4 regions of the Streptomyces tuirus genome follow, and region 4 is predicted to be linked to each of the others. Evidence: riboswitches for the same ligand, from Rfam matches in the RefSeq annotation. Region 4 holds a riboswitch; each other region holds the start of a gene.

Evidence for each region. Region 4 has a riboswitch for cyclic di-AMP ahead of IGS69_RS30225 (M23 family metallopeptidase). Riboswitches for the same ligand answer to the same signal wherever they lie in the genome.
Region 1: another riboswitch for cyclic di-AMP. It lies ahead of IGS69_RS21520 (C40 family peptidase); the one in region 4 lies ahead of IGS69_RS30225 (M23 family metallopeptidase).
Region 2: another riboswitch for cyclic di-AMP. It lies ahead of IGS69_RS04030 (C40 family peptidase); the one in region 4 lies ahead of IGS69_RS30225 (M23 family metallopeptidase).
Region 3: another riboswitch for cyclic di-AMP. It lies ahead of IGS69_RS20625 (transglycosylase SLT domain-containing protein); the one in region 4 lies ahead of IGS69_RS30225 (M23 family metallopeptidase).

Annotation. Positions count from the first base shown of each region.
Region 1 is NZ_AP023439.1:4,639,505-4,646,499, forward strand. Features, by position in the region: gene IGS69_RS21495 (ATP-binding protein) at 1-115, shown strand, start outside; gene IGS69_RS21500 (LuxR C-terminal-related transcriptional regulator) at 112-852, shown strand; gene IGS69_RS21505 (C40 family peptidase) at 862-1,920, opposite strand; gene IGS69_RS21510 (hypothetical protein) at 2,341-2,694, shown strand; gene IGS69_RS21515 (SLAC1 family transporter) at 2,672-3,613, opposite strand; gene IGS69_RS21520 (C40 family peptidase) at 3,691-4,866, opposite strand; cyclic di-AMP (ydaO/yuaA leader) riboswitch at 4,875-5,033, opposite strand; gene pcrA (DNA helicase PcrA) at 5,363-6,995, shown strand, end outside.
Region 2 is NZ_AP023439.1:852,288-859,282, forward strand. Features, by position in the region: gene IGS69_RS04015 (baeRF10 domain-containing protein) at 1-749, opposite strand, end outside; partial or broken gene IGS69_RS35160 (hypothetical protein) at 990-1,169, opposite strand; partial or broken gene IGS69_RS34515 (ATP-dependent Clp protease proteolytic subunit) at 1,260-1,385, shown strand; gene IGS69_RS04025 (hypothetical protein) at 1,451-1,696, shown strand; cyclic di-AMP (ydaO/yuaA leader) riboswitch at 2,042-2,243, shown strand; gene IGS69_RS04030 (C40 family peptidase) at 2,248-2,721, shown strand; gene IGS69_RS04035 (ATP-binding protein) at 3,252-3,710, opposite strand; gene IGS69_RS04040 (helix-turn-helix domain-containing protein) at 3,924-4,784, shown strand; gene IGS69_RS04045 (DUF397 domain-containing protein) at 4,794-5,024, shown strand; gene IGS69_RS04050 (8-amino-7-oxononanoate synthase) at 5,097-6,224, opposite strand; gene bioB (biotin synthase BioB) at 6,375-6,995, shown strand, end outside.
Region 3 is NZ_AP023439.1:4,467,325-4,474,319, reverse strand. Features, by position in the region: gene IGS69_RS20635 (LolA family protein) at 1-393, opposite strand, end outside; gene IGS69_RS20630 (polyprenyl synthetase family protein) at 625-1,635, opposite strand; cyclic di-AMP (ydaO/yuaA leader) riboswitch at 2,138-2,315, shown strand; gene IGS69_RS20625 (transglycosylase SLT domain-containing protein) at 2,319-3,098, shown strand; gene IGS69_RS20620 (HAD family hydrolase) at 3,062-3,910, opposite strand; gene IGS69_RS20615 (GNAT family N-acetyltransferase) at 4,097-5,167, shown strand; gene IGS69_RS20610 (glycosyltransferase) at 5,189-6,580, shown strand; gene IGS69_RS20605 (polysaccharide deacetylase family protein) at 6,664-6,995, shown strand, end outside.
Region 4 is NZ_AP023439.1:6,653,321-6,660,315, forward strand. Features, by position in the region: gene IGS69_RS30220 (tyrosine-protein phosphatase) at 1-540, opposite strand, end outside; partial or broken gene IGS69_RS34840 (GH36 C-terminal domain-containing protein) at 720-914, shown strand; cyclic di-AMP (ydaO/yuaA leader) riboswitch at 1,225-1,386, shown strand; gene IGS69_RS30225 (M23 family metallopeptidase) at 1,391-2,302, shown strand; gene IGS69_RS30230 (SGNH/GDSL hydrolase family protein) at 2,527-3,312, shown strand; gene IGS69_RS30235 (TetR/AcrR family transcriptional regulator) at 3,526-4,137, opposite strand; gene IGS69_RS30240 (glutamate dehydrogenase) at 4,234-5,412, opposite strand; gene IGS69_RS30245 (MBL fold metallo-hydrolase) at 5,541-6,806, shown strand.

The DNA of each region.
Region 1 (6,995 bases), 2.0 Mb from region 4:
AGAATCGATCATCGGCCGCATGGAGCGCAACGGCGGTACGGCGCGGCTGCGCGCGGTGCCGGACGGCGGCACGGAGGTCGAGCTGGAGATGGAGAGGGCGGAGAAGACGTCATGAGCGACCCGACCGAGGCGAACGGTACGGCGGGATCGGCGGAGGCGGCCGGACCCGCGGAGTCGGGCGGCGGCCCCGGGCGTCATGTGCGCGTGGTCCTCGTGGACGACCACCGCATGTTCCGCACGGGGGTCCAGGCCGAGATCGGACAGACCGAGCAGACCGGAGTCGAGGTCGTCGGCGAGGCCGCGGACGTCGACCAGGCCGTCACGGTCATCACCGCGACCCGGCCCGAGGTGGTCCTCCTCGATGTGCACCTGCCGGGCGGGGGCGGCGTGGAAGTGCTGCGCCGCTGCGCCCCGTTGATGGGCGACACCGAGCAGCCGGTCCGCTTCCTCGCGCTGTCCGTGTCGGACGCGGCCGAAGACGTGATCGGCGTGATCCGTGGCGGGGCCCGCGGGTACGTCACCAAGACGATCACCGGCACGGACCTGGTGAACTCCGTGTTCCGTGTCCAGGAGGGCGACGCGGTCTTCTCCCCGCGCCTCGCCGGGTTCGTCCTGGACGCCTTCGCCTCCACGGACGCGCCGCCGGTCGACGAGGACCTGGACCGCCTGACCCAGCGCGAGCGCGAGGTGCTGCGGCTCATCGCGCGGGGCTACGCGTACAAGGAGATCGCCAAGCAGCTGTACATCTCCGTGAAGACGGTCGAGTCGCACGTCTCGGCGGTGCTGCGCAAGCTCCAGCTGTCGAACCGGCACGAGCTGACGCGCTGGGCGACGGCTCGCCGGCTGGTCTGACGCCGGCGCTCACACCACCCGGGTCGCCCCCGCGAACGGCATCTCGTCCAGCGGGGCGACACGCACCGGCGCGGAGGGGTTCGGTGCGTGGATCATCCGGCCGTTGCCGACGTAGATGCCGACATGGCTGATGCCGGCGTAGAAGAAGACCAGGTCGCCGGGGAGGAGTTCGGAGCGGGAGACGCGGCGGCCGGCGGCGATCTGGGAGTACGTCGTACGGGGCAGGGAGACGCCTGCGGCACGGTACGCGGCCTGGACGAGGCCCGAGCAGTCGAAGGCGTTCGGGCCGGTGGCGCCCCAGACGTAGGGGCTGCCGAGCTTCTGGTAGGCGTAGGAGACGGCCGTGGCGGCGCGGGAGTTGGGCGCCTGGGCCGTGGCGGGGCCGGGGGCCGTGAGGGTGTCCCGCGGGCCCGTCGAGCGCGAGGCACGGTCGGTCGATGCGCCCAGCCGGGAACGTTCCTGCACACTGAGCCGGGAGAGCAGCTGCCGTGCCGAGCCCAGTTTGCCGGTGATCGTCTTCTTGTGCCGCTTCAGCTCCGTCTGCCGCGACTTCAGGGACGTCAGCTCGATGTGGGCGGCCCCGCGCAGCTGCTCGATCTCCCGCAGCTGTCTGCGCACGCCCGCGACGGCGGCGTTCTGCCGGTTGCCGGCCCGCTCCACGAACTCGGCGTTCTCCAGGTACCGGTCGGGATCGTCGGACAGGGCGAGCTGCACCGCGGGGTCGAGGCCCCCGGCCCGGTACTGCGCGGCGGCAACCGAACCCAGCGCGTCGCGGGCGGAGTTGAGCCGCTCCTCCTTGCGCGCCGCCTGGTCCTGGAGGTCCTTCAGCCGCTGCCCGGCCGCCTCGGCCTTCTCCTTCGCGCCGTTGTACTTCTCGGTGGCGACCTCCGCCTCCTGGTACAGCTCGTCCACCTCGGCCTTGACCTGGGCGGGGCTGAGCTGTGGTTCGGCGTGTCCGGTGCCGTCCAGGCCCGTCGCCGTCGCCGCGCCCGCGAGGGCGATCGTGGCGGCCGTACGGGCCTTGCTGCCACCCGTCGAGCGCTGTCGGGGCTTGCGGTGCGCTGCCACCTGGAGGCCACGTCCTTTCCTCGACCGCCGAGGGGTGGGTGCGGCTGCCGGGGGGAGCGGACGGGCGGCCTGCGCGTCCGGCGACGGCCCGCACAGGGGGAGCGGATCGCCGCCGGACTTTTCGGCGGTGGTGTCCGACTGCCGCCCCTGGCCCGGGCGGCGGTGGGGAGCCGGGCACCTGGTGGAGGACGCTAAACGTCGCCGTACCGGGCCCGTGGCGGGTGTGCGGAAGTGGCGCGAGAGGACCGACGGTGACCGTATGCGACCGTGGACCCGCCGGGGCGCCGCCCACTTCACTCAGCGTGATGACCGATGCGCCGGATTCTGAGCGAGTGACCGTGATCGGGTGCTATGGGGCGCATATATGCATCACTGGGCCGGTGTCGGGTGCCTCTAGGCCCCTCATTAGGCTCCGGCCTCATGGACGTACTCATCCACCTCTTCGTCGGCCTCCACATCATCGGCATCGCCTCGCTCCTGGGAGGCTTCCTCACCCAGATGAAGGCGATGGGCGAGGGTACCGCCCGCTTCACCCCCGCGATGCTGCACGGCGCGTTCACGATGCTGGTCACCGGAGTGGTTCTCGTCGGCCTCAACCAGGCCGACGACCAGTCGGTGAACAACGTGAAGATCGGCGTGAAGCTGGCCCTGCTGATCGTGATCCTCGGCCTGGTCTATGTGAAGCGTGACGACGAGAAGGTGGACAAGGGGCTCTTCGGCCTGGTGGGTCTGCTGACCACGGCGAACATCTTCATCGCCGTGCTCTGGACCTGACCCGGGAGCGCCGGGCGCCGGCCCGGGCGGCGGCGAGAGCCCAGGCGGTGCACGCGAGCCAGGCGGCCACCGCGATCCACAGCAGCACCTCCCCGGCGGCGTCGAGCCAGGCGACGTCGAGCGCGGCGGCGACCGCCAGGGTGGCCGCCGCCGTCACCACCACGGCGAACACGGTCGCCCAGCGCCGCACGTCGTAGTGGTGCCGCGGCCAGAACAGCTCGGCGAGGATCAGGGCGACGCAGGCGATCAGCGCGAGCACGAGCAGCGTGACGGTCGTCGTGCGCAGGGCGCTGCTGTTCTCCTCGTTCCACAGGTACAGGCGCGAGCTGTCGGCACTGAGGAGCTTCGCCCCGGCCATCGAGGACACGGCGAGGGCGCCCGCCGCGAGCCAGTGGTCCCCGCGTCCCTCCTCCACCTGCCGGGGCTGGAAGCGGAACAGGGCGAAACAGTAGAGGGCGAGCCCGAGCCAGAACAGCACCAGGGCCGCGTGGGCGAGCCAGGCCGCCGAATCCGCCGCGGCGAGCGTCGCGCCGAGCACGGCGAGCCCTTCGGTGGCCACACACCGCAGGAACACCGTTCCGCGCCACCCCTGGGTCTCCGCGGTGAGCAGCACCGCCCAGAGCAGCATGGCGAGGGCGAGCAGAGCCTCGGCGAGGTGCTGCCGGCCTGCCGCGGAGAAGCCGGTGCCGAGGACGGCGGTCGCCGCCACGAGGGTGAGCGCGGCAGGCGTCTCCGCCCGCCACACGCCGTGCCACCGCTGGGCGAGGCCCGCGGCCGCCACCAGCCAGGCCGCGCAGGCCAGGCCGAGGGCGATGCGGGAGAGGACCTCGTACCCCGCCGAGTCGAGACCGACCGACACGATGCCGGTCGCCAGCGCATACGTCGCCCACCAGGTGGCAAACAGGGAGGGACCGGACATAGCGCCGATGCTAGAGAGCGCCGCGCGGGTTGAGAGAGGGGCACGCGCGTGTGCCCCTCAAAAACCTGGCGGGACTTCTAGGCCGGGCGTACCACGCTGTGGATCGCGGACTCGCCGTCGTAGTAGATCGACTCCTCGCGCACGTACGTGCCGGGCTTCGGGGCGTGGATCATCATGCCGTTGCCGATGTAGATCCCGACGTGGGTGACGTCGTCGTAGAAGAAAACCAGGTCGCCGGGCCGGGCCTGGGAGAGCGGGACCGTGGTGCCGGCGTTCACCTGGTCGTAGGTCGTGCGCGGCAGGGTGACGCCCGCGGCCTTCCAGGCGGCCCCGGTGAGGCCGGAGCAGTCGTAGGAGCCGGGGCCGACCGCGCCCCACACGTACGGCTTGCCGATCTGGGCCCGGGCGAAGGCGAGCGCCTTGTCGGCCTTGGTGGCGTACGAGGAGTCGGCCGGGGCCGTCGAGGAGGACGAGCCGGAACCCGACCCCGACGAGGAGGACCCGCTGTCCTGCTGCCGAGCCGCCTCGTCCTGGGCCTTCTGCTGCGCGGCCTGCTGCCGGGCCAGCTCGTCGGCCTTCCGGGTGGCCTCCGCCCGCTTCTCCTTCTCGATCGCCGCGAGCCGGGCCTTCTCCTCGGCGGTCAGCTTCGACATCAGCTCGCGGGCGTCGGCGAGCTTCCGCTGGACGGTGGCCTTGGCCGTCCGCAGGCCGGCCTGCGAGTCGGTGAGCGTCTCGAGGCTCTCGGTGGCCTCCTGCCGCTTCTTCATCGTCTCGGACTGCTGCGTGACGTAGTCGTCGACCGCGACCTTCTGCCGGCCGGTCATCCGGTCCATCAGCTGGGTCTGGTCGAAGTAGTCCTGCGGGGTGTCCGCGAGCAGGAACGTCGCGGTGTCCGGGGCGGCGGCGCCGGTACGGTACTGGGCGGAGGCGAAGGACCCCAGCTCCTCGCGCGCCTCGTTGAGCTTCTGGGTGCGCTCGGCGACGTCGTCGAGGAGGGTGTCGACGCGCTTGCGCTGCTTCGCGGTCTGCTCCTTGGCCGCGTTGTACTTGTCGGTCGCCGACTCTGCCTGGCGGTACAGGTCGTCGACCTTCTTCTCGACTTCCTCCAGGCTGGGCTTGTCGTCGGCCGCGGGGGCGGCGTTGGCCGACTGGGACAGCAGGGCCACGGAGGTGAGGGCCGCCGTTGCGAGGGCGGGGGTCCGTATGCCTGCCACGCGCGTACCCGTAGGGCGCGACTTGCGGTGCGACGCCAAGGGAGGCGACTCCTTCCACGTTCCGCCTACCGAGTTAGCTGTCGGGTTCGGGCGGGTGGTTCGGAAGGTTTGCCCTACGGCCGTCTCCGTACAGGGAGCCGGGCCGATTCACCCCAGGTTCACGGTTGGGTCCCCGGCTCCGGCTGCCGCTGCGGCGTGCCGGACTCGGCGGAGGCCGCGCGGCCCGGCGACGTTCGCCGGTGGGGGTCATGCGGCCTGGTCGCACGGTAGCCAACTCGTGTGGCGCCTGTGAAGGTTGATGGGTGATATGCCCGATACATTTTCGTGACCTTGTTCCCGAGCGTTGCCGAGAGTGAGCGATCGAGGGGGTTTGATCACGAATCATCCGCAATTGCGGGGGGTGTAGCAGCCCGTGATCGTGCTGTCATGGAGGGCGACAACGCGCCGCCGGTCCGGCCCGCGGGTGCCCCGGCGCGGGGCGATGTTCTCAGGGCGGCGGCGGGCTGTCAGTGGGGCGCCCTAGACTCGGAGAGCGATGAGCAGCCTCTTTGACGACAACTTCCTGGCGAACCTCCAGGCCCAGCGGGGCCCGGCCGACGAGCCCCCGCCGCCACCCGAGGACGATCACGTACCGGAGCCGATTCCGGACGATCTGTTCGACGGGAAGTTCGACGCGCCCCCGCACCGATGGGGGTCCCCCCGCTCGAGCGGAGCCGAGAGTGGGGGAGGCTACTACCGCGACGGCGCCCCCCGCCCGGTGATCGACTCCGCCGCGCTGCTGGAAGGGCTGAACGACAACCAGCGCGCCGCCGTCGTCCACTCCGGCTCCCCGCTGCTCATCGTGGCCGGAGCCGGCTCCGGCAAGACCCGGGTGCTCACGCACCGCATCGCCCACCTGCTCGCCGAGCGGGACGTGCACCCCGGCCAGATCCTCGCGATCACCTTCACCAACAAGGCCGCCGGCGAGATGAAGGAGCGCGTCGAGCAGCTCGTCGGCCCGCGCGCCAACGCCATGTGGGTCATGACCTTCCACAGCGCGTGCGTGCGCATCCTGCGCCGGGAGAGCAAGAAGCTCGGCTTCACCTCCTCCTTCTCGATCTACGACGCCGCCGACTCCAAGCGCCTCATGGCCCTGGTCTGCCGCGACCTGGACCTCGACCCCAAGCGCTTCCCGCCCAAGTCCTTCAGCGCCAAGATCAGCAACCTGAAGAACGAGCTGATCGACGAGGAGGACTTCGCCGCCCAGGCCACCGACGGCTTCGAGAAGACCCTCGCCCAGGCCTACGCCATGTACCAGTCGCGGCTGCGCGAGGCGAACGCCCTCGACTTCGACGACCTGATCATGACGACGGTCAACCTGCTGCGCGCCTTCCCGGACGTCGCCGAGCACTACCGCCGCCGCTTCCGCCATGTGCTGGTGGACGAGTACCAGGACACCAACCACGCCCAGTACGCCCTCGTCCGCGAGCTCGTCGGCACCGTTGAGCACCCCGTCGACGTCCCGCCCGAGGCGGAGGTCCCGCCCGCCGAGCTGTGCGTGGTGGGTGACGCCGACCAGTCGATCTACGCCTTCCGCGGCGCGACGATCCGCAACATCCTCCAGTTCGAGGAGGACTACCCGGACGCCACGACGATCCTGCTCGAGCAGAACTACCGCTCCACACAGACGATCCTCAGCGCCGCCAACGCCGTCATCGAGCGCAACGAGTCCCGCCGCCCCAAGAACCTGTGGACCAACGCGGGCAGCGGCGCACAGATCACCGGCTACGTCGCCGACACCGAGCACGACGAGGCGCAGTTCGTCGCCGAGGAGATAGACCGCCTCACCGACGCGGGCGATGCCAAGGCCGGCGACGTCGCCGTCTTCTACCGCACCAACGCCCAGTCCCGTGTCTTCGAAGAGATCTTCATCCGCGTCGGCCTGCCCTACAAGGTCGTCGGCGGCGTCCGCTTCTACGAGCGCAAGGAGGTCCGGGACGTCCTGGCCTACCTGCGGGTGCTCGCCAACCCGGAGGACTCGGTGCCGCTGCGCCGCATCCTCAACGTCCCCAAGCGGGGCATCGGCGACCGCGCCGAGGCGATGATCGACGCCCTGTCCCAGCGCGAGAAGATCAGCTTCCCGCAGGCGCTCAAGCGCGTCGACGAGGCGTACGGCATGGCCGCGCGCT
Region 2 (6,995 bases), 5.8 Mb from region 4:
TTCTGCTTGATGTCCTCGGGCGTGGCGGTCTCGCGGTCGACGGTGAAACTGCCGATGAGCCGGTCACGCAGTTCGCGCGGGAGAAACTCGGTGAAGACCGGCACCTCATAGGAGTGGCCGCCGACGACGAGCAGGTCGAAGCGCCCGGTCCCGAACAGCTGCTTCAGCTCGCCGACGAGCCGCCGGTAGTGCCGTTTGCTGAGCTCGTCGGCCTTGTTGCGGACCCGGTTCTCGGCGAACCCGGCGGCGTAGTTGGGCTTGCGCAGCGTACGGTCGCGGATCGTCTCCAGCTCCCGTGCCTCGTCGATGTAGTGCTCCCAGACCTGGCCGGTCCCCTTGTCCACGATGACCGCGCAGGTGCGGTAGTACTCGTCGAGCACGCCCAGCATCGGACGGACGTACGGATCGGCGTCCACGACGATGCGTTCGCGGGTGCTTCGCGGCAGCCACACCTGCTCGTAGACGCCGTTGCCGCTGCAGGAGAAGACGGCGACAGCGCCCGGCCTGTGGGGCTCCTCCTCGAGCGATTTCCCGATCTTCGCGATGTCCTCGCGGAGCGAGAGCCGCGCGGCGTGCTCGAGTGAGCGGTCCTCCGCGAGGGGCTGGATGCGGTCCAGCAGGCTCGCCACCCGGGTCAGGAACGCGCGGCGGCCCGTCCTGTCCGGTTCCGCGGGGATGTAGAGCGAGACCAACGGTAGTCCGTTCCCGTTCAGCCGGAGAATTCGATCGACCTGGTCTTGCGTGATCATCACCGCTCCTCGCGCTCCGTGAGCCTCACTCGGCCCCGTTCCAGGTAACGCGGTGGACGCGGGTGCAGCAACCGCAGCGTGACTCGTTCCGTCGCTCCGGGGCTGCCCGCGCCGGGCGGGTCAGGCGCCACCAGGCCCGGGCGGTCGATTTCCCGGGCCTGGTGGCGCGCGGCCGTCCTGCGCTCCGGGCGCAGCACACCCGGTCGACAACGGCCCTCCGAGTCGACGAGTTCCCGATCTTCACTCCCCCGGGTGAGCCTGGTCCCGATCAGTGCCACGACGGCCCACTGATCCAGACGAAACCGCCTGGGCCGGGCCGGCCCGGCGGTGCTCCGCCGCGATGCCGAACCGCTGGGGTGCGCCAGGGGCGGCAGCGGCCTCGCGGACCGTGGAGACCGCGCTGACCACCTGCTGCTCCGCGACCTCCGAGAACCAGATTCCGGTGACGCAAAGAGACCCAGGAACGCGCTCCCCGAGTTCACCGAACGCACGGGCTCCGGGCAACGGACGATCCGTACTCGAAGCTCGACGATCTGCCTGGACCGGGCCGGTGCCGCCGCCTCGGTCCTGCTGGCGGCGGGCACGCCCGGCAAGCGATTCGCGCCGCCCGACGCCCGCCTGGTGATCCATCAGCCTGATCGACGGGATCATCCCGAGCCGCCAGGCCACCGTGGCCCCGCCGACCGGTCGGTGAGGCTCCGGTGCTCCCGGCCGAACTGCCGCCCCTGCCCGCCCTGACGCGGGCCGAGGCGGAACTGATCGAGCGTTACCTCGAGGTCGTCGACCTGCTCGGTCGTATCAACCCCGCCCAGGACGGCGACACCTACCGCGGACTACGCGCCGCCCAGGCCCTGGTCGGCAAGGCGACGGCGCTGCGTGACGCACTGGTGCTGGGCGGCGAGCGGCGCACCGCCCGGCTCACCCTGCCCCCGGAGTCCGTCAGTTGACGCGGAACCGTCGGTCCGGACGCAGCGCCGCCCACGATGCGTCCGGAGCTGAGTTGAAACGGACCAAAAGACGTACCGCTGTTCGGAGTAGGCAGGAGACGGATTTCCGGACCGTTCCGGTTGCGCAACGCGCGTAGCCGGTGGACGGAATGGGGCATTCCATCGCTGGTCCGGGGCTCCGCGAACCAGTGGACAGTGGCCCGAACGCACACGTGTCCACCCGAACGGGTGAGTGGTGAGTAACAACACAAATCCCCGGTTCCGTTGGGAAATCCGGACAGGCATGCGCCAAGATCCCTGTCTGACGACAAGCCCCCGCCGCTGTGGCGGGGCGATCCGGGCGGACGCCGAGTCCTGCCGCCGCCCGGATGACCGGTCGACAGGAGTGGATCGGCAGGAGTGGAGGACCCGAGCACGACGGGTCGCCGGGACGGTCACGCCATGACCGGCCCCGAGCAGCCCTTGGGGTGAAGCCGCGTCAGCGGCCGGGCAACTTTGTCAGCCCGAATCCGACAGGTCATCCTTCACAGGCGGCTGACGAAGGGTTGCGCATGACTGCGCTCAATCGTGTCCCGTCGCTCATGGCCCGGGCCGGCACGGCCTCGGCGCTCACCATCGCCGCGGTGGGCGGCTCCATCGTGGCGCCCGGCTTCGCATCCGAGGCGGCGGCGGCCACACCGGCGACCAAGGCACTCCAGATCGCGGCCTCCAAGAAGGGTGCACCTTACAGGTACGGGGCCACCGGTCCGCACCGGTTCGACTGCTCCGGACTCACGCTCTACTCGTTCAAGAAGGCCGGCAAGAAGCTCCCCCGCACGGCTGCCCAGCAGTACAACAAGACGCGCCACATCTCCGCCAAGAACCGCAAGGCGGGCGACCTGGTGTTCTTCCACTCGGGCAGCAACGTGTACCACGTCGGTATCTACGCGGGTAAGAACAAGCTCTGGCACTCCCCGAAGAGCGGGGACGTGGTGCGACTGCAGAAGATCTGGACCAAGAGTGTCTGGTACGGACGCGTGAAGTGATCCGCCCGGCGTGCGGCGGCGTCCTTGACGCGCCGCCGCTCGCCGGAGCGTGACACGGGGTCATGTGGTTACCCGTCACCACCACCCGTCTGAGCGTGCTGGTGTTCGCGTTCAGCGGTTCCGTGCGCTGCTGGTGGTCGACGTGACGTCGGGCCGGACCGGCGGTGTCGCCGCGGGCGCGACGACCTTCCTGGTCCGCGTCGGCCTGTGGGAGCTGCTCCCGCGGCACGTGCGGCGGGCGGGGCTGCATACGGAGACGGACGGCGCCGATGAGACCTCCGCGGAGGAGACGGCCGGGGGCCGCGTCGCGATCCCGCACCGCTGCGGCACACCGTCGGTCAGCCGTCAGGGCTTCCGGGGGGGGCGGCTGCGCACCGGGAGGTTTCGGCTCAGCACCGGTGACGGGCGCGAGGCGCGGAGCGGGCGTCATACACGTGGGGATGGCCCGGATGTGGGTCCCGCGGCCCGGGGTGCGCGGAGGGCACCCGCTGGATATGCCTTTCGCGTCCTCCTGAGGGGCTCCTGTGTGGCTAGGGCTCCTGCTGCACCGCTGTCGTCACCGGCCCGACCGGGACGACCCAGGGGAGTTCGATCGAGATGGTCTTGCCGCCCTCGCGAGTGGGGCGGATACGGAGCCTGCCGCCGCATTCCGCGGTCAGCCAGCGGATGATGACCAGACCGCGGCCGTTGTCCTGCTGGACGGCGGCCGGCAGGCGTCTGGGGAAGCGCGGATGGCTGTCCGTAACACCGATGCGCAGGTGCTCGTCCCGGTCCAGTTCGACGTCCACGGTGAACGTGGGCGACTGACCGAAGGTGTGCTGGACGGCGTTGGTGGCGAGTTCGGAGATGATGAGCCGGACGGTGTCGGACACTTCCGTGTCCACCGGCAGACCCCACTCCGCCAGCGTGCCCACCACGTAGGCACGCGCTGCGGAGACCGAGGCGGGATCGCTCGGCAGAGTGACGGATGCTTCCAGATGGTCTGCCATGGCGACCTCGTCCCTTTCCCACGGGACCACAGCCCGACACGGAGCGGATGGTTCGAGTACGGTCCCGGACTGGTGCTTCGTCGCCAGACTGCCACCAGAACACCCCCGAAGGACGGCGATCCACCAAGATATGCATATATCTGTCGCTCAAAGCGGTGAACTCTGCGACGCGAGACCGTATTTGGGTGGCTCGGAGGGAGTAAGGAGGAGCCCATGCAGCACGGTCCCGCGGTGCGCCGCCGGAAACTGGGCGCCGAACTGCGTGCGCTGCGCACCTCTGCGGGGCTCACGAGCGGTGAGGCGGCCTTGCTGGTGGGCTGGCACCAGTCCAAGGTCAGCCGGATCGAGACGGGCACGAGCGGGGTGAAACCGGCCGATGTGCGGTTACTTCTGGACGCCTACGGTGTGACAGACTCCCAACTTCGCGAACTGCTCATGGTGTTGGCGGGCTCCGACGACAGCGGCGGCCGGCACCACTGGTGGCACGCCTACCGCGGGGTACTGCCGCCGACCTACCGGGACTTCATCAGCCTGGAGTCGCAGGCCGGTGCGATGCGCACGCTGGAGACCACCGTCGTGCCCGGTCTGCTCCAGACGCCCGAGTACGCGCGTGCGGTGACCAGGGCCGCGGTGGAGGGACTTCCCGAAGACCGGCTCGACACGCTGGTCGAGGTGCGACTGGCCCGGCAGGACGTGCTGCGCGCGGATCCCCCGCTGAAACTCAGCGCTGTCCTGGACGAGGCGGTGCTGCGGCGCGAGGTGGGCGGACCCGGGGTCATGGCCCGCCAGCTGGAGCGACTGGTCGAGGCCGCCCGGCTTCCCCAAGTGCGCCTGCAGGTACTGCCGTTCGCCGCCGGGGCGCACATCGGTGTCACCGGCCCTTTCGTAATCCTGTCATTTTCGAGCACTTCTGATCTGGATGTGGTTGTTCTCGACCACTTGACGAGTAGCCTCTACCTCGAACGGAAAGAAGACCTCCAGGCCTACACGGAGGCCTTCAACGCCCTTCAGATCCACGCCCTTTCGCCCGAGGACTCGTTGGATTTCATCGCCGGGACAGCCGCCGGCGCGTAAGGAGGCACCATGCGTGCACTGCCTCGTCACGTCCCCTCAAGCATCGAACTGCACGGTGTGCGGTGGCTGCGCAGCAGCTACAGCACCGGCGCGAACAACTGCGTCGAGACCGCGCGTCCGGATGCCCCGCCCTGGGCCGGACTGCTCGCCGTGCGCGACTCCAAGGACCCGGCCGGACCCGCGCTGCTCTTCTCCCCGGGGAGCTGGGCGGCGTTCGCGGCCGGGGTGGAGCGCATGTAACCGCGTTCGATCAGTCCGTCATCGTGCGACGCACGGCCGTGTCACGCCGACTCATGGCCGCGTTTCGCCGACTCATGGCCGCGTCTCTCCGATCACCTGTACAGCGCGTTCGATCTGCTGAGCGGTCAGGTCCGCGCGTGCGGTCAGCCTGAGCCGTGAGATGCCGTCCGGCACGGAAGGGGGCCGGAAGCACCCCACGGCCAGGCCCGCCGCGCGGCACTGCGCCGCCCAGCGCACGGCGTCCTCGGGAGAGGGCGCCCGCACCGAGACCACCGCGGCGTCCGGACGCACCGCTTCCAGACCCGCGGCGGTCAGGCGTGCGTGCAGTTCGCCCGCCACCGCGCGGGCCCGCGCCGCCCGCTGCGGCTCGCCGCGCAGCAGCCGCAGGGCCGACAGGGCCGCACCCGCCGCCGCCGGGGCGAGTCCCGTGTCGAAGATGAACGTCCGGGCGGCGTTGACGAGGTGTCCGACGACCCGGGCCGGGCCGAGGACGGCTCCGCCCTGGCTGCCCAGCGACTTGGACAGTGTGACCGTCGCGACGACGTCGTCCGCGCCCGCGAGCCCCACCGCCTGCGGGGCCCCGCGGCCGCCGTCGCCGAGAACGCCCAGCCCGTGGGCGTCGTCGACGACCAGCCCCGCGCCGTGTTCCCGGCAGACCTCGGCCAGCTCGGCGAGGGGGGCCGCGTCGCCGTCGACCGAGAAGACCGTGTCGGACACGGCGATGGCCGTGCCCTCATGGGTGGCCAGCGCCTTGCGCGCGGCGTCCGGCTCGGCGTGCGCCACGACCTGGGTGGTCCCGCGGGCGAGCCGGCAGCCGTCGATGAGCGAGGCGTGGTTGCCCGCGTCGGAGACGATCAGGGAGCCGTGCGGGGCCAGCGCGGTGACCGCCGCGAGGTTGGCGGCGTAACCGGAGGAGAAGACGAGTGCCGCCTCGAAACCGCAGAAATCGGCCAGTTCCCGTTCGAGTTCGGTGTGCAGTTCGGTGGTGCCGGTGACCAGCCGGGAGCCGGTCGCGCCACCGCCCCAGGTCCGCGCCGCCCGGGCCGCGCCCTCGGTGACCTCGGGGTGGCGGGCCAGCCCGAGGTAGTCGTTGCTCGCCAGGTCGAGGAGCGGCGAATCGGCCGGACGAGGGCGCAGAGTCCGTACGAGTCCGGCGCGGGCGCGCAGCTCCGCCTGCTCGTCGATCCAGCCGAACGCCATGGGTGGTCCTCCGCGGAATTTGTAGGCAGTGCACAGACACTAGCGGGACCACCAGCAGGTCAGTGTGTGGCAATACCCACACCTCGAAGCGACTCTGTTGTGCGAACTCTCCTTTGCCCCGAGCACCTCCTTAGGACAGGATCGGATTCCATGGACCTGCTGAACACGCTGGTGGACAAGGGGCTTCGGCGCGAGCTGCCGACCCGCGACGAGGCTCTGGCCGTCCTCGCGACGTCCGACGACGACCTGCTCGATGTGGTGGCCGCGGCCGGAAAGGTGCGTCGGCACTGGTTCGGCCGACGGGTGAAACTGAACTATCTCGTCAACCTCAAGTCCGGCCTGTGCCCCGAGGACTGCTCGTACTGTTCGCAGCGGCTCGGCTCGACGGCCGGGATCCTGAAGTACACCTGGCTCAAGCCCGACCAGGCGTCCGACGCGGCGGCGGCCGGTGTGGCCGGAGGGGCCAAGCGGGTGTGCCTGGTGGCGAGCGGACGCGGCCCGACGGACCGCGACGTGGACCGGGTCTCCGAGACGATCAAGACGATCAAGGACAACAACGAGGGCGTCGAGGTCTGCGCCTGTCTGGGGCTGCTCTCCGACGGCCAGGCCGAGCGGCTGCGCGAGGCCGGCGCCGACGCCTACAACCACAACCTCAACACGTCCGAGGCGACGTACGGGGAGATCACCACCACGCACACCTACGAGGACCGGGTCGACACCGTGCAGAAGGCGCACGCGGCCGGTCTGTCCGCCTGCTCCGGGCTGATCGCC
Region 3 (6,995 bases), 2.2 Mb from region 4:
GGCGACGCGCAAGGTGTGCGTGCCGGAGGCGAGTTCGGTGAGCTTGGCCGTCGGGTCGGCCGAGGAGCCGCCCTCGCCCTGGCCCGCGGCGCCGGACAGCAGGCCGGACTCCAGGCCGCCGAGATTCGGCAGGCCGAGGTCGGTGCTGACCTTCACCGTGCCGGACAGCTGCTGGACGTCCGAGGTGGCGATCTTCTCGATGAGCTGCTGTGCGGTGATCTTCGGGAGGTCGGGGTCACCGGAGTCGGCGAGCGCGGGGACCAGCCCGATCGTCGCGGCCGCCACCCCTATCACCGTGACCGGGACGACGTACCGCGCGGCTTTGCGCCGCCCGGAGCGCTGCTCGTCGACCTCCCCGGCGGTCGTGCTGTCGTCGGATGCGTACGGTGCCATGTGTGCCCTACCTCCGTGGTCGGCGGCGGCTGTCCGTGTCGTCCACGCACTCGTCCCTGAGCCGCCATTCTCACCCGAACAGGTGAGGAGTGGTGTTTTCCGTGGTCACCATCTGACCAAATCGGCAAGGGAGATACGTCAGACCCCGGGCTCAACTCCGTCTACTGCTGGGGTATGACACGGAGGGGCGACTTCTCCCCCGACCCGTAGGGGTCGCAGGAGGGAGACGAGTCAGCCGGCCCGGTGCACCACCGCGTCGCACAGCTCCAGGAGCGCCGCCTTCGCGGTGCACTCCGGCAGCGGTGCCAGCGCCGAACGGGCGTCCTGGGTGTAGCGGACGGTGTCCTGCCGGGCCTGCTCCAGCGCCGGGTGGGCCCGCAGCAGGCGCAGTGCCTCGGCGTGCCGTGCGTCGTCGGTGAGGTCGGAGTCAAGGAGCTCGGACAGGGCGATGTCCTCGGCGAGCCCGAGCCGGGCCGCCCGCTCGCGCAGCCTCAGCACCGGCAGCGTGGGGATCCCCTCGCGCAGGTCGGTGCCGGGGGTCTTGCCGGACTCGTGGGAGTCGGAGGCGATGTCCAGGACGTCGTCCGCGAGCTGGAAGGCGACGCCGAGCCGCTCGCCGTACTGGGTCAGGACGTCCACGACCGTGTCGTCGGCGCCGGACATCATCGCGCCGAACCGGCACGACACGGCGACCAGCGAGCCGGTCTTGCCGCCCAGCACGTCCAGGTAGTGCTCGACGGGGTCGCGGCCGTCCTGCGGTCCGGCCGTCTCCAGGATCTGGCCGGTCACCAGGCGCTCGAACGCCTCGGCCTGCACCCGCACGGCCTCCGGGCCGAGGTCGGCCAGGATGTGCGAGGCGCGGGCGAAGAGGAAGTCGCCGGTGAGGACCGCGACGGAGTTGTCCCAGCGGGTGTTCGCGCTCTCGACGCCGCGGCGCACGGCGGCCTCGTCCATGACGTCGTCGTGGTACAGCGTGGCGAGGTGGGTCAGCTCCACGACGACGGCCGACGGCACGATGCCGGGCGCGTGGCGGTCACCGAACTGGGCGGACAGCATGACGAGCAGCGGGCGGAACCGCTTGCCGCCGGCCCGGACCAGATGCTGGGCGGCCTCCGTGATGAAGGGCACCTCACTCTTGGTGGCCTCGAGCAAGCCTTCCTCGACAGCCGCCAATCCGGCCTGGACATCGGCCTCCAGAGCCTGGTCCCGCACGCTCAGCCCGAACGGCCCGACGTCGGTCACGAGGGGTCTCCTGTCTGCTGTGTCTGCCGGTGATTACGCGGATTGTCGATAGGTCGCTGCCCTCACTCGAGTCAGCGTATCCGGTCACGTTTCGATCACCGCCAGCGCCCATGGTTACAGGCCGGGTGGTATCCGATCACGACCCTTATGTTTTCGATCAACCTATAAGAACAGATATTTATCGACTTACCCCGGGGTAGCGAGTTATGCACGATTTGCCGTGATGAGTCGGTGAATTCCCCTTGAGGAAAATTGCCCCAGGGACTCGTGATCAGTGAGTTGAATCACTTCCTCCGCTTTTCCCCGTCACTGCGGCAGCGGCCTCTAACGCCTTCCCCCGAAAGCCAGTTGAGCCTTGGCTTCCGCAAAGGATCAAGCGGCCCAAACGCCCCCGACCAAGGTCAACCGCGCGATATGTGACTGAGGCGCTTGTTCCCGACATGTGCTCTCGCATACGTTCCGGCCCTGTCCGGCGGACGCCTAATCCTGCCGCCGCCCGGACTCCCCACAGGAACCGACTCACTCACGCGTGGCAGGAGCGGGGGACCCAGGTAAGTCGCCGGTCCGCACAGCGGCCCGGCTCGGGGTGAAGCCGCGTACGGCACACAGCGCCGTACGCGGCCGGGCACCTCCCGGCCCGAACCCGACAGCTCACCTCGCAGGCGCCGGAGAGGAACATCGCCATGGCCGGACGAGGCAAGCACCGTCGCCCCGGAACCAACCCGCTGACCCGAGGCCTCATGGCCGCCGGTACCGGCGGAGCAGCACTCACCCTTCCGCTTCTCGGCGCCACCCACGCGAGCGCCGCCGAGCCCCAGAACGCACCCGCCGCCGCACAGTCCGTGCAGCGGGCGGCCCAGCCCGCCAAGTCCCTCGCGTACACCGTGGTCAAGGGCGACTCGCTCGCCCGCATCGCGGCCACGTACGACGTCTCGGGCGGCTGGAAGCAGCTCTACAAGGACAACCGCGCCGCCGTCGGCGACAACCCGAAGCTGATCCACCCGGGTCTGAAGCTGACGGTGAAGACCACCAAGACGGACGCGGCGAAGAAGACGGCGACCAAGTCGTCGGCCCCCGCCAAGCCGGCCGCCAAGCCCGCCGGCGGCGTCGCCAAGGCCACCCAGGCGTCCGCGAAGACCTACGCGAACAACCTCGACGGGTGGATCCGCGAGTCGCTCGACATCATGGCGCAGAAGGGGATCCCGGGCTCCTACGACGGCATCCACCGCAACATCATGCGCGAGTCGTCCGGCAACCCCCAGGCCATCAACAACTGGGACTCCAACGCCGCCGCGGGCACCCCGTCCAAGGGCCTGCTCCAGGTGATCGACCCGACGTTCGCCGCCTACCACGTGGCCGGCACCCCCTTCGACCCGTACGACCCGGTCGCCAACATCACGGCTGCCTGCAACTACGCGGCCGACCGCTACGGCTCGATCGACAACGTCAACGGCCCGTACTGAGCCGTCCCGCCCAGCAGTCGCTCGAGGACGACGGCGATGCCGTCGTCCTCGTTCGACAGGGTGACCTCGTCGGCCACGGCCTTGAGTTCGGGATGGGCGTTGGCCATCGCGACGCCGTGGCCGGCCCAGTCGAACATCGGGATGTCGTTGGGCATATCGCCGAAGGCGACGGTGTCCGCCGGCCGCAGTCCCAGATGCTCGGCGGCCAGCGCCAGCCCCGTGGCCTTGGTGATCCCGCACGGCTGGAGCTCGACCGTGCCGGGCCCCGACATCGTCACCGTGGCCAGCGAGCCGACCACCGAGCGGGCCGTCGCCGCCAACTCGTCGTCCGTCAGGTGGGGATGGCGCAGCAGCACCTTGCTGATGGGCTCGCCCCACAGCTCCTCGCGCCGGTCGACCCGCACGGCGGGCAGGGTCGGGTGCGGCATCAGATACCCCGGCTCGATCAGCGTGAGCCCGTCGACCCCGTCCTGGTCGACCGCCGCGTACACCTGCCCCACCTCGGCCTCGATCTTGCCGAGGGCGGTCTCGGCCAGCTCCCGGTCCAGCCTGATGGACCACAGCAACCGGCCCGCGCCGGCGTCGTACACCTGCGCGCCCTGTCCGCACACCGCGAGCCCCCTGCACCCGAGGTCGTCCAGGAGCGGCCGCACTCTCGGCGCCGGCCGGCCGGTCACCACGAGGTGCTGGGCACCGGCGTCCGCCACCCGCGCGAGCGCGGCGAGGGACCGGTCGGAGAGGGTGTCGTCGCCGCGCAGCAGCGTCCCGTCCAGGTCGGTGGCGATGAGTGAATATGCGAGGGGTGCGGCCATGATCAGAGAATACGGACAGTGCGGCCCTTCGTTTCATCGCACGGTGGACGCCGATTGCCCGGTTGAAGGCCTCTGCACCGGTTGGCAACAACATGCTCCGCTACCTACCCGTGGGGCCGCATAGAGCGGTACCTTCCAAGTGTCCAGGGGGGACTTGATCGGGGGGTCAGGTTGAGCAGTGGGCGCATTCGCGTGGCTGGGCCCGGGGAGCTCGGCGAGGGGGAGAGGGAGCGCTGGCGTGCGCTGCGCGCCGCCTCGGAGGCACCGCGCAACCCTTTCATGGAGCCGGAGTTCACCGATGCCGTCGGCCGGGTCAGGCCCGGGGCCCGGGTGGCCGTGGTGTACGAGGGCACGGAGCCGGCCGGCTTCCTGCCCTACGAACGGGGCCCGTTGGGCCAGGGCCGGGCGATCGGGCTCGGCGTCTCGGACGCGCAGGGCGCGATCCTGCGGCCGGGCCTCGATCTGGAGACGGGCGAACTGCTGAGGGCCTGCTCGCTGTCGAGCTTCGCCTTCGACAATCTGGAGGCCGAGCAGCGGCTGTTCGTCCGGTACGCGGCCGAGGAGTACGCCACCTACGTCATCGACGTGGAGAAGGGCTACGAGACGTACGAGTCGGTGCTGCGCGCGCAGTCGCCGAAGTTCCTGAAGACCACACTGGCCAAGGAGCGCAGGCTGGGCCGGCAGGCCGGCGAGCTGCGCTTCGTGTTCGACGAACGCGATCCGGCCGCGCTGCGCACGCTCATGGAGTGGAAGTCAGCGCAGTACCGCAGGACCGGCCGCCGGGACCGGTTCGCCCAGGAGTGGATCACCCGGCTCGTCGGGCAGCTGGCCCGGACCCGGGCGCCGGAGTGCAGCGGCACGCTGTCCGTGCTGTACGCCGGTGAGCGGCCCGTCGCCGCGCACTTCGGGCTGCGTTCGGCCTCGGTGCTGGCCTGCTGGTTCCCGGCCTACGACCCGGAGTTCTCGAAGTTCTCGCCGGGTCTGGTGCTGCACCTGCGGATGGCCGAGGCAGCCGCCGCCGAAGGCATCGGCACGCTCGACCTGGGCAGGGGCGCGGCCGAGTACAAGGACGCGCTGAAGACGGGCGAACTGCCCGTGTACGAGGGCGCGGTGACCCGTCCGGGGGTGGGCGCGGCACTGCACTGGCTGAGCCGCGAACCGGCACGCCGCGCGCACAGCTTCGTCCGCAGCAGGCCCCAGCTCGCGTCGCTGGCCGCGCGGACGCTGAAGGGCGCGGCTCGGCTGCGCCGTGGCTGACTTCACGAGGGGGGTGGGCGCATGGCCCGTTCGGCGCGTGCGCAGGAGGAGATACGGCGGTTCCTGGACATCGGGGCGGTACAGGTCGCCGAGCTGGACCTCGACGGTGAGGAGGCGGTGCTCAGACCCGGCCCGGGGAGTCCGCCGGTGACGCACGGGGAGGTGTTCGTCCTGGTCAGGAGGGGCGGCCGGCCCGTGGGCACGCTGCTCGGGCGGGTACCGGGGGGCGCGGACGCGAAGGCCGTGCTGGCGGACCGGGCGCGGGCGGAGTGCGGGCCGGCCGTGTTCGCCGGGCCCGGGGAGCCGCCGATCACGACCGTCGTCGTCGCGACCCGGGAGCGGGCCGGGCAGCTGGCGCGGGCGCTGGACTCGCTGCTGGCGCAGGACCATCCGCGGTTCGACATCGTCGTCGTGGACAACGCACCGGTCACGGACGAGACGCGGGAGCTCATCGAGCGGAAGTACGCCGAGCGCGTGCGGTACGTCTGTGAGCCCGTTCCGGGGCTCGCAGCCGCCCACAACGCCGGGCTGGACGCCGTGCGTGGCGAGGTGGTCGCCTTCACCGACGACGACGTGGTCGCCGACCCGCGCTGGCTGACCGAGCTGACCGCGCCCTTCGCCGCCGACGCCGGACTGGGGTGCAGCACCGGGCTGATCCTGCCGGCGCGGCTGACGACCCCGGCCCAGGTGCTGCTGGAGAGCCACGGCGGCTTCGCCAAAGGCTTCACTCCAAGGACGTACGATCCGGCGCACCCGCCGGGCGACGAGCCGCTGTTCCCGTTCACGGCCGGGCGGTTCGGCTCGGGCGCGAACATGGCGTTCCGCACGGCGGTGCTGCGTTCCGTCGGCGGTTTCGACCCGGCCACCGGGGCCGGCACGGCGGCCCGGGGCGGCGACGACCTCTACGGCTTCGTCCGCGTCCTGGCCCAGGGGCACCGGCTGCACTACACGCCGTACGCCCTGGTGTGGCACCACCACCGGGAGACCTGGCGGGACCTGGAGACCCAGGCGTACGGCTACGGCGCCGGGCTCACGGCGTATCTCACCGCGGTGCTCGTGAACCGGCCCGCGCTGCTGCCGGCGTTCCTCGCGAGGCTGCCCCGCGGCCTCGCCCACGCCCGCACGCTGACGGCGGTGCGCGAGACGGACACGGCGGACGGCGCCGGCCCGCCGGGCGACCACGACGAGCGGACGCATCCCTGGCCGCGGCGGCTGTCGCGGTTGCAGCGCAGGGGGATGGTCTACGGGCCCGTCGGCTATCTGCGGGCGCGGTACGCGCTGCGCGCGGCGGTTCGGGAGAAGACGGCTCGGCGGGAGAAGACCGCTCGGCGGAAGACCACCGCTCAAGGGGAGAACACCGCTCGGCGGGAGACCACCGCTCAAGGGGAGAACACCGCTCAGGGGGCGAGATGACGACGTCGGCGCGTACACGTGGTGAGGGGCCGATATCGCCCTCGGGCACCCCGGCCATCCCCGTCTTCCTCTACCACGCCGTGATGGACGACCCACCCGGGTGGATCGCCGAGTTCACGGTCACGCCACGGCAGTTCGCGGCGCATCTGGACGTCATCGCCGGCAGCGGGCGTACGCCCGTCACGATCAGTACGGTCGCCGATCATCTGGCCGGGCGGGCGCCCCTGCCGCCCCGGCCCGTGCTGCTCACCTTCGACGACGGGTTCGCCGATCTTCCCGGCCCGACCGCCGAGGTCCTGGCCGCGCGCGGGCTGCCCGCCACCGCCTACCTCACCACCGGCGCCATCGCCCCGGGCGGCCGCAGTCTGCTGCCGCCCGCCCCGATGATGACCCTGGCCCGGGCGGCGGAGCTTGA
Region 4 (6,995 bases):
CTCGCGCTCGACGCCCAGCGCCAGCAGCGTCACCGCGACGGACAGACCCGCGCGGTCCTTGCCCGCCGCGCAGTGCATCAGCGCGGGGACGCTGTCCCGCGCCAGCGCGTGCAGCACCCGGGAGTGCTCGTCGGTGCGGTGCTTGATGATCGTGCGGTACGAGGCGATCATGCGGCCCGCGCCCTTGCCGTCCGAGAGGATCGCGCGCAGCTGGTCCAGGTCGCCGTCGCGGACCATCTTCCAGAACTCGGCGCCGTCGGCGGGGTCGCTCAGCGGCAGGTTCACATTGCGCACGCCGGGCAGCTCGACGTCGGGCCCCTCGAGCTTCTGGTCGGCCGCGTTGCGGAAGTCGAAGATCGTGTGCAGGCCCAGAGCCGTCAGGAAGGCGGCGTCCTGACCGGTCGCGTGGGCGAGGTGGCCGCTGCGGAACAGCACCCCCTGCCGCACCCGCCGTCCGTCCACGGTCGGAAGTCCGCCCACATCACGGAAGTTGCGCACTCCGGCCAGCTCGGGCTCGGTCGACGGGACCTGCTGTGTCACGAGGGCTCCTCCCCTTCGGCGCCGCCGCCGCGGCTCGTCGGCGGGCACGTCTCGACGATACGACATGCCTGCCTGGGGCAATGAGTTGTCCACAGGCGTTCCCCGGAGCCCCCACAGCTCCGAAAACGGTCGTACGTGGTGCTCTCCGGGCCGGCCGGCAGCTACGCCGTCCATGTCACCTCGCCTGGCTCCAGGTGCAGCGCTACGGCGAGCCCGTGCCGGCCCTACGGCTGCGCGGCCTCGAACCGGCAGCCTCGTACAAATGACTCGAAACGGGCGAAGTTCACCGAGGGGCCGTGCTGCTGCATCACGGTCTTCACCTCGGCCTGCACGGGGATCTGGACGCCGCGGTCGCCCGGCTTAAGCGGAAGTAGTCGTTCTGTCCGAATAGGGAGCTTCGGCCGCTAAGGCGTAACGTGCCCCGATCGTAAGGGAGATGAGGTCGGGGTGCGTGACCATCGTCATATCCGTGACGATGTGTTGTTGCCATGTTCACGTAATTCGCGCGTTATTCAGGCCCATTGAGGAATGCGGGAGATCGGTAATCCACGCTCGGTGACGGCACTTGTGCCGACGCGTCAGGGAAAACACCGTTCCCGCGCAACCGCAAGCTTGTCCTATTGCGTCTCGGTCGCTTACGTTCCACACCAATCCGGACGGACGCCTAATCCTGCCGCCGCCCGGAGTCCGCACACACTGACCCGACGTACGGCAGGAGCGGGGGACCCACAGGTAAGACGCCTGTTCCGGTTCCCGGAACGGCTTGGGGTTAAGTCGCGCCACGGCGCGGCCGGGCATCTCCAGCTCGCACCCGACAGCTCACCTCGCAGGCGACGGAGAGGAATTCGCCATGCCCGCGAAGGGTAAGCACCGCCGCCCCAAGACTCAGCGTTTCACCCGCTCCATCGCCGTCGCCGGAACCGGCGGGGCCGCTCTCGCCCTGCCGCTCATGGGGGCCGCCGGCGCCCACGCCGCCACCCCGCAGTCGGCTCCGGAAAAGGCCGTCCAGTCCGCCCCGGCAGCCGAGAAGAAGGCCGCCGAAAAGGCCAACGGCCCCCGCACGTACACCGTGAAGGCCGGCGACTACCTCGCGAAGATCGCCGACGACCAGAACGTCAGCGGCGGCTGGAAGAAGCTCTACTCGGACAACCGTGACGCCGTCGGCTCCGACCCGTCGCTGATCCACCCGGGCCTGAAGCTGTCGATCGGCAAGAAGGCCGCGAGCGCTCCGAAGGCCTCGGCCCCGTCCGCTCCGAAGGCCTCGGCCCAGAAGCCGTCCGCCGAGTCGGCCCCGAAGGCCGAGACCGCCGCCAAGCCGGCCGCCGCCAAGCCCGCCGCCGAGAGCAACTCCAGCGGCTACGCCCTCCCGGTGGACGGTGCCACCGTCAGCACCCCGTACCGCATGTCCGGCAGCATGTGGTCCAGCGGCTACCACACCGGTGTCGACTTCGTCGTCCCGACCGGCACCTCCCTCAAGGCCGTCGGCGCGGGCGAGGTCGTCTCCGCCGGCTGGGGCGGCGCGTACGGCAACCAGGTCGTCATCAAGCTGAACGACGGCCACTACGCCCAGTACGCCCACCTGTCCCAGCTCTCCGTCTCGGCCGGCCAGACCGTGACGGCCGGGCAGCAGGTCGGCCTGTCGGGCGCGACCGGCAACGTGACCGGACCGCACCTGCACTTCGAGATCCGCACCACGCCGGACTACGGCTCCGACGTCGACCCGGTCGCCTTCCTGCGCTCGCACGGCGTCTCCGTCGGCTGACCGACCGCACGACCACCTGCCTGACACGCCTCCGAAGGCCGGACCCCGATCCCCGGGTCCGGCCTTCGGTGTGTGCGGACGAGCGGTGTATTCCGAGGTTGGCGAACACTTTAGGCGTGGCTTATCTCACCGACCGTCAACCCTTGCCTACGGTCGCGTAGGTCACATTCGAAGGTGAATCATGAGTTGCTGTGGCAGACGATTCGAAGAGTGACAGCAGAGCAGTGATCGGGTCGTACGTGTCGGTGGGGGACAGCTTCACCGAGGGCGTCGGCGACCCCGGCCCCGACGGGGCGTTCGTCGGCTGGGCCGACCGGTTCGCCGTCCTGCTCGCCGACCGCAGGCCCGAGGGCGACTTCCAGTACACCAATCTCGCCGTACGCGGAAAGCTCCTCGACCAGATCGTGGCGGACCAGGTGCCGCGGGCCGTCGACATGGCCCCGGACCTCGTCTCGTTCTGCGCCGGGGGCAACGACATCATCCGGCCCGGCACCGACCCGGACGAGGTGGCCGAGCGCTTCGAACGGGCGCTGGCCCGGCTCACCGCCGTATCCGGCACGGTCATGGTGACGACCGGTTTCGACACCCGTGGCGTGCCCGTGCTCAAGCACCTGCGCGGCAAGATCGCCACGTACAACGGACACGTCCGGGCCATCGCCGACCGGTACGGCTGCCCGGTCCTGGACCTGTGGTCCCTGCGCAGCGTGCAGGACCGCAGGGCCTGGGACGCCGACCGGCTGCACCTGTCTCCCGAGGGGCACACGCGCGTGGCGCTCCGCGCGGGCCAGGTGCTCGGCCTCGACGTGCCGGCCGACCCCGAGCAGCCGTGGCCCCCGCTGCCCCCGCGCGGCGCTTTCGACATGCGGCGCGACAACGTCGCGTGGGCGCGGGAGTTCCTGGTGCCGTGGATCGGGCGCCGGCTGCGCGGGGAGTCGTCCGGTGACCATGTGACGGCCAAGGGGGCGCTGTCGCCGGACGACATCAGGATGCGGATCGCGTCGGTGGCGTGAGAGCGGCTCCGGCGCGTGCGGGCCGTACCGGGTGGGACCCCGGTACGGCCCGCACGCGTCGTGGCCCTGGCTTACGGGGCGAGCCGGGCGTGCCGGGCGGGCTGGGGATGCCGGACGTGCTGCCGGGCGGGCCAGGGATGCCGGACGTGCTGCCGGGCGGGCTGGGGATGCCGATGCCGGCTCTCGCGGGGTCGCCGTCCCTGCGCGACACCGTCAGGGCGCCGGCCGCTCCCACGGCAGGCCCAACTCGCGGGACAGTGCCTCCTCCACCCACTCCTGGGCCCGGGCTCGCGGCACCGCCCCGGCGTAGGACGTCAGCTGCACGGCGAGACCGTCGAGGAGGGCGGTGAGCCGGAAGGCCGTGCCGGCCGGGTCCTGACAGCGGAACTCGCCGGCCGCCACGCCCTCCGCGATGACCTCGGCGAGCGCCGCCTTCCACTGCCGGTCGAGGTCCTGGGCGACCTCCCGCAGCGCGGGGTCGCGCAGCGCCGCCGCCCAGCCCTCGATCCACAGCCGCCAGCCCTTGGCCGTCCCGGTGGGGGCGTACCACCGCACGGCCGACCGCAGCCGGCGCAGCGCCGGTGAACGACGGCCGAGCAGCTTGCGCAGATGCGCCAGGTCGCCCTCCGCGGCGTGCCGGAACGCGGCGGCCACCAACTGCTCCTTCGTGGAGAAGTGATAGAGGACCAGCGCGTTGCTGACGCCGAGCGCCGAGGCCACGTCGGCGATCCGGACCGCCGCCACACCCCTCGCCTCGATCTGCTCGATGGCGGCCCGCAGCAGATCCCCGCGCCGCTGGGCCACACTCAACCGGACTCTCGTCACGCCGTCACCCTACCCACGCGCGTGCGGCCCCTCGACGGAGTGTTTCGGCCTGTCCGGCAGGGCCCGCGAGGGCTGCCGCCGCGGAGGGCGGGCGCCTCACCGGAACCAGCCGAACCGCTCCGCGATCACCGGAAGCCGGTCCGCCGCGAGGGCGTGGGCGGCGGCGCGCGGCGTCACCTCGTCGGTCCGGGCGCGGTCCAGCATCCGCTCGACCAGCGCCCGCATCGAGCGGCGGGTGTACGCGAACGCCTCCTCGGCGTCCGCACCGATGTCCCCGAACAGCGTCCACCACCACCAGGCGTTCGTCCCCGAGTTGACCACGACGTCCGGCAGCACGGTCACCCCGCGCGCGGCGAGCAGCACCTCCGCCTCCGGGCGTACGGGCATGTTGGCCGCCTCGACGACCCAGCGGGCGGTGATCCGCTCCTGGTTCACCGTGTCGATCGCGTACGACACGGCCGCCGGCACCAGCACGTCCGCGTCGGCCGACAGCCAGGCCTCGCCCGGCAGTTCGCCGTCGCCGGGGCGCAGCGCCGAGCGGTCCACCGTGCCGTGCGCGTCCCGGGCGGCCAGCAGCGCCTCGACGTCGAGGCCCGCCGGGTTGGCGATCGTGCCCTTGAGGTCGGCGACGGCCACGACCGTGAGCCCCGCGCGCGTGAGAAAGCGCGCCGTGGCCCCGCCCATCGTGCCGAGGCCCTGGAGGGCGACCCGCGTCCCGGTGTACGGCACCCCGGCCCGGTCCAGGGCGGTCAGGGCCGCCTCCGCCACACCGCAGCCGCCGACCAGCTCGTCCAGACCGATGCCGTCGACCTCGACAGCGAACGCGTCCCGCAGCCGCCGCCGGGCCTCGGCCTCGTCGTCCAGCAGCGGATAGACGGCCTGGATCGAGGAGACCAGCCCCGCCTCGGCCGTGGCCCGGTCGACCAGGTCCTGGGTCAGCCCCAGGTCCTCACCCGTCGTCCAGCAGCTCTCTATGTACGGCCGCATCGCGCGCAGGTAGCGCACCAGCAGCGGGTACGCCTCCGGATCCCGGGGGTCGCAGTCGATGCCGCCCTTGGCGCCGCCCAGCGGGACGTAGCGGTTCGCCGGGTCGTAGTGCAGAGCTTCCTTCACCGTCATGCCGCGGGCGAGACCCGCGACCTCGTCCAGGGTGCAGCCCGCGCGCATGCGCAGACCGCCGCTGGACACTCCGCGCACCAGCCGGTCGACGACCAGGAAGCCCTGTCGGCCCGTGAGGTGATCGGTCCAGGTCAGGGACAGCAGGGGGGTGGCCATTCGGGCTCCTTCGCCGCCGGGATACTGAATCACCGGTCAGTATCTCCTCCGATGGGACCCCTGTGATCCGGTGTTGTCGGAGGGGCCGACCATAATGGAAAGCCTGACCGACTCCACCTGGAGGTACCGTGGCCGGTTTCCGTACCCTGAGCTCCGGGCTCCGCGCGCTCCGGCCAGGGGCGTTCGGCGCGGATCCGAGCGGTGAGCGCATGGCGCGCATCCGCAGATCGCCCCACTTCAAGGACGGGGTCTTCCAGAACCCCGGCGGCCCCGCGCGGACCCGGCCCTCGGGCTCGGCCCTGGACTTCGCGAAGGTCTTCTTCGACAAGGACACCCGGCCCCGCCGCGCTCCGAAGGGCACCGTCCCGGTGCACTCCACCACCCTCGCCGACATCGCCCGGCCCCCGGCCACCGGCCTGCGGCTGACCTGGATGGGGCACTCCAGCGTCCTCGCCGAGATCGACGGCCGGCGCGTCCTGTTCGACCCGGTGTGGGGCGAGCGCTGTTCCCCCTTCCCCTTCGCCGGGCCCAAGCGGCTGCACCCCGTGCCCTTGCCGCTCGCCGCGCTCGGCCCGGTCGACGTCGTGGTGATCTCGCACGACCACTACGACCATCTGGACATGCCCACCATCAAGGCGCTCGCGGGCACGGACACCCTGTTCGCGGTGCCCCTGGGCGTCGGCGCGCACCTGGAGCACTGGGGCGTCTCCGCCGGCCGGCTGCGCGAGCTGGACTGGCACGAGACGACGAAGATCGGCGGCCTCACCCTGACCGCCACCCCGGCCCGGCACTTCTGCGGCCGCGGGCTGCGCAACACCCAGCACACCCTGTGGGCCTCCTGGGTCGTCGCCGGGGACGAGCACCGGATCTACCACAGCGGTGACACCGGCTACTTCGACGGCTTCAAGGAGATCGGCGCCGAGCACGGGCCGTTCGACGCCACGATGATCCAGATCGGTGCTTACTCGGACTTCTGGCCCGACATCCACATGACCCCCGAGGAGGGCATGCGCGCCCACCTCGACCTCCAGGGCGGGCCGGAGCACGGTCCGATGCTGCCGATCCACTGGGCGACCTTCAATCTGGCGACCCACCCGTGGGCGGAGCCCGGCGAGGGGACGCTCGCCGCCGCCCGCGCGGTGGGCGCCGGTCTCGCCCTGCCCCGGCCGGGCGAGCCCTTCGAGCCCACGGCCGGGACAGTGCCGTCTCAGCCGTGGTGGCGTGGGGTGGCGCTCGCTCCGGCGGGCGGTCGCGCGGCCGGGGAGGCCCTCGCCGGAGCCGGTATCAAGACCGCGTCGGACGCGGCAGCCATGGCCCAGGCTGACACGGTGAGTGACGATGGTCGCGAGGCCGGCCAGGGCACCGAGGACCCCGAGACGCTCCCGGCGAGCTGACCCGGGGCGTACGGCAGACCGACGGCGAGGGCCGGGGAGCGAGAGGCTCCCCGGCCCTCGCCGTCGGTGCGTGACCGCTTCTGACCAGGTCGGATCGAGCTCCTTTCGTTCCTGGTCGGATGTGCCGAGGTGTTATCGGTCTGTCGTACGAGGCCTCATACCAGAGCGGGACGCTCACCGTATGAGTTT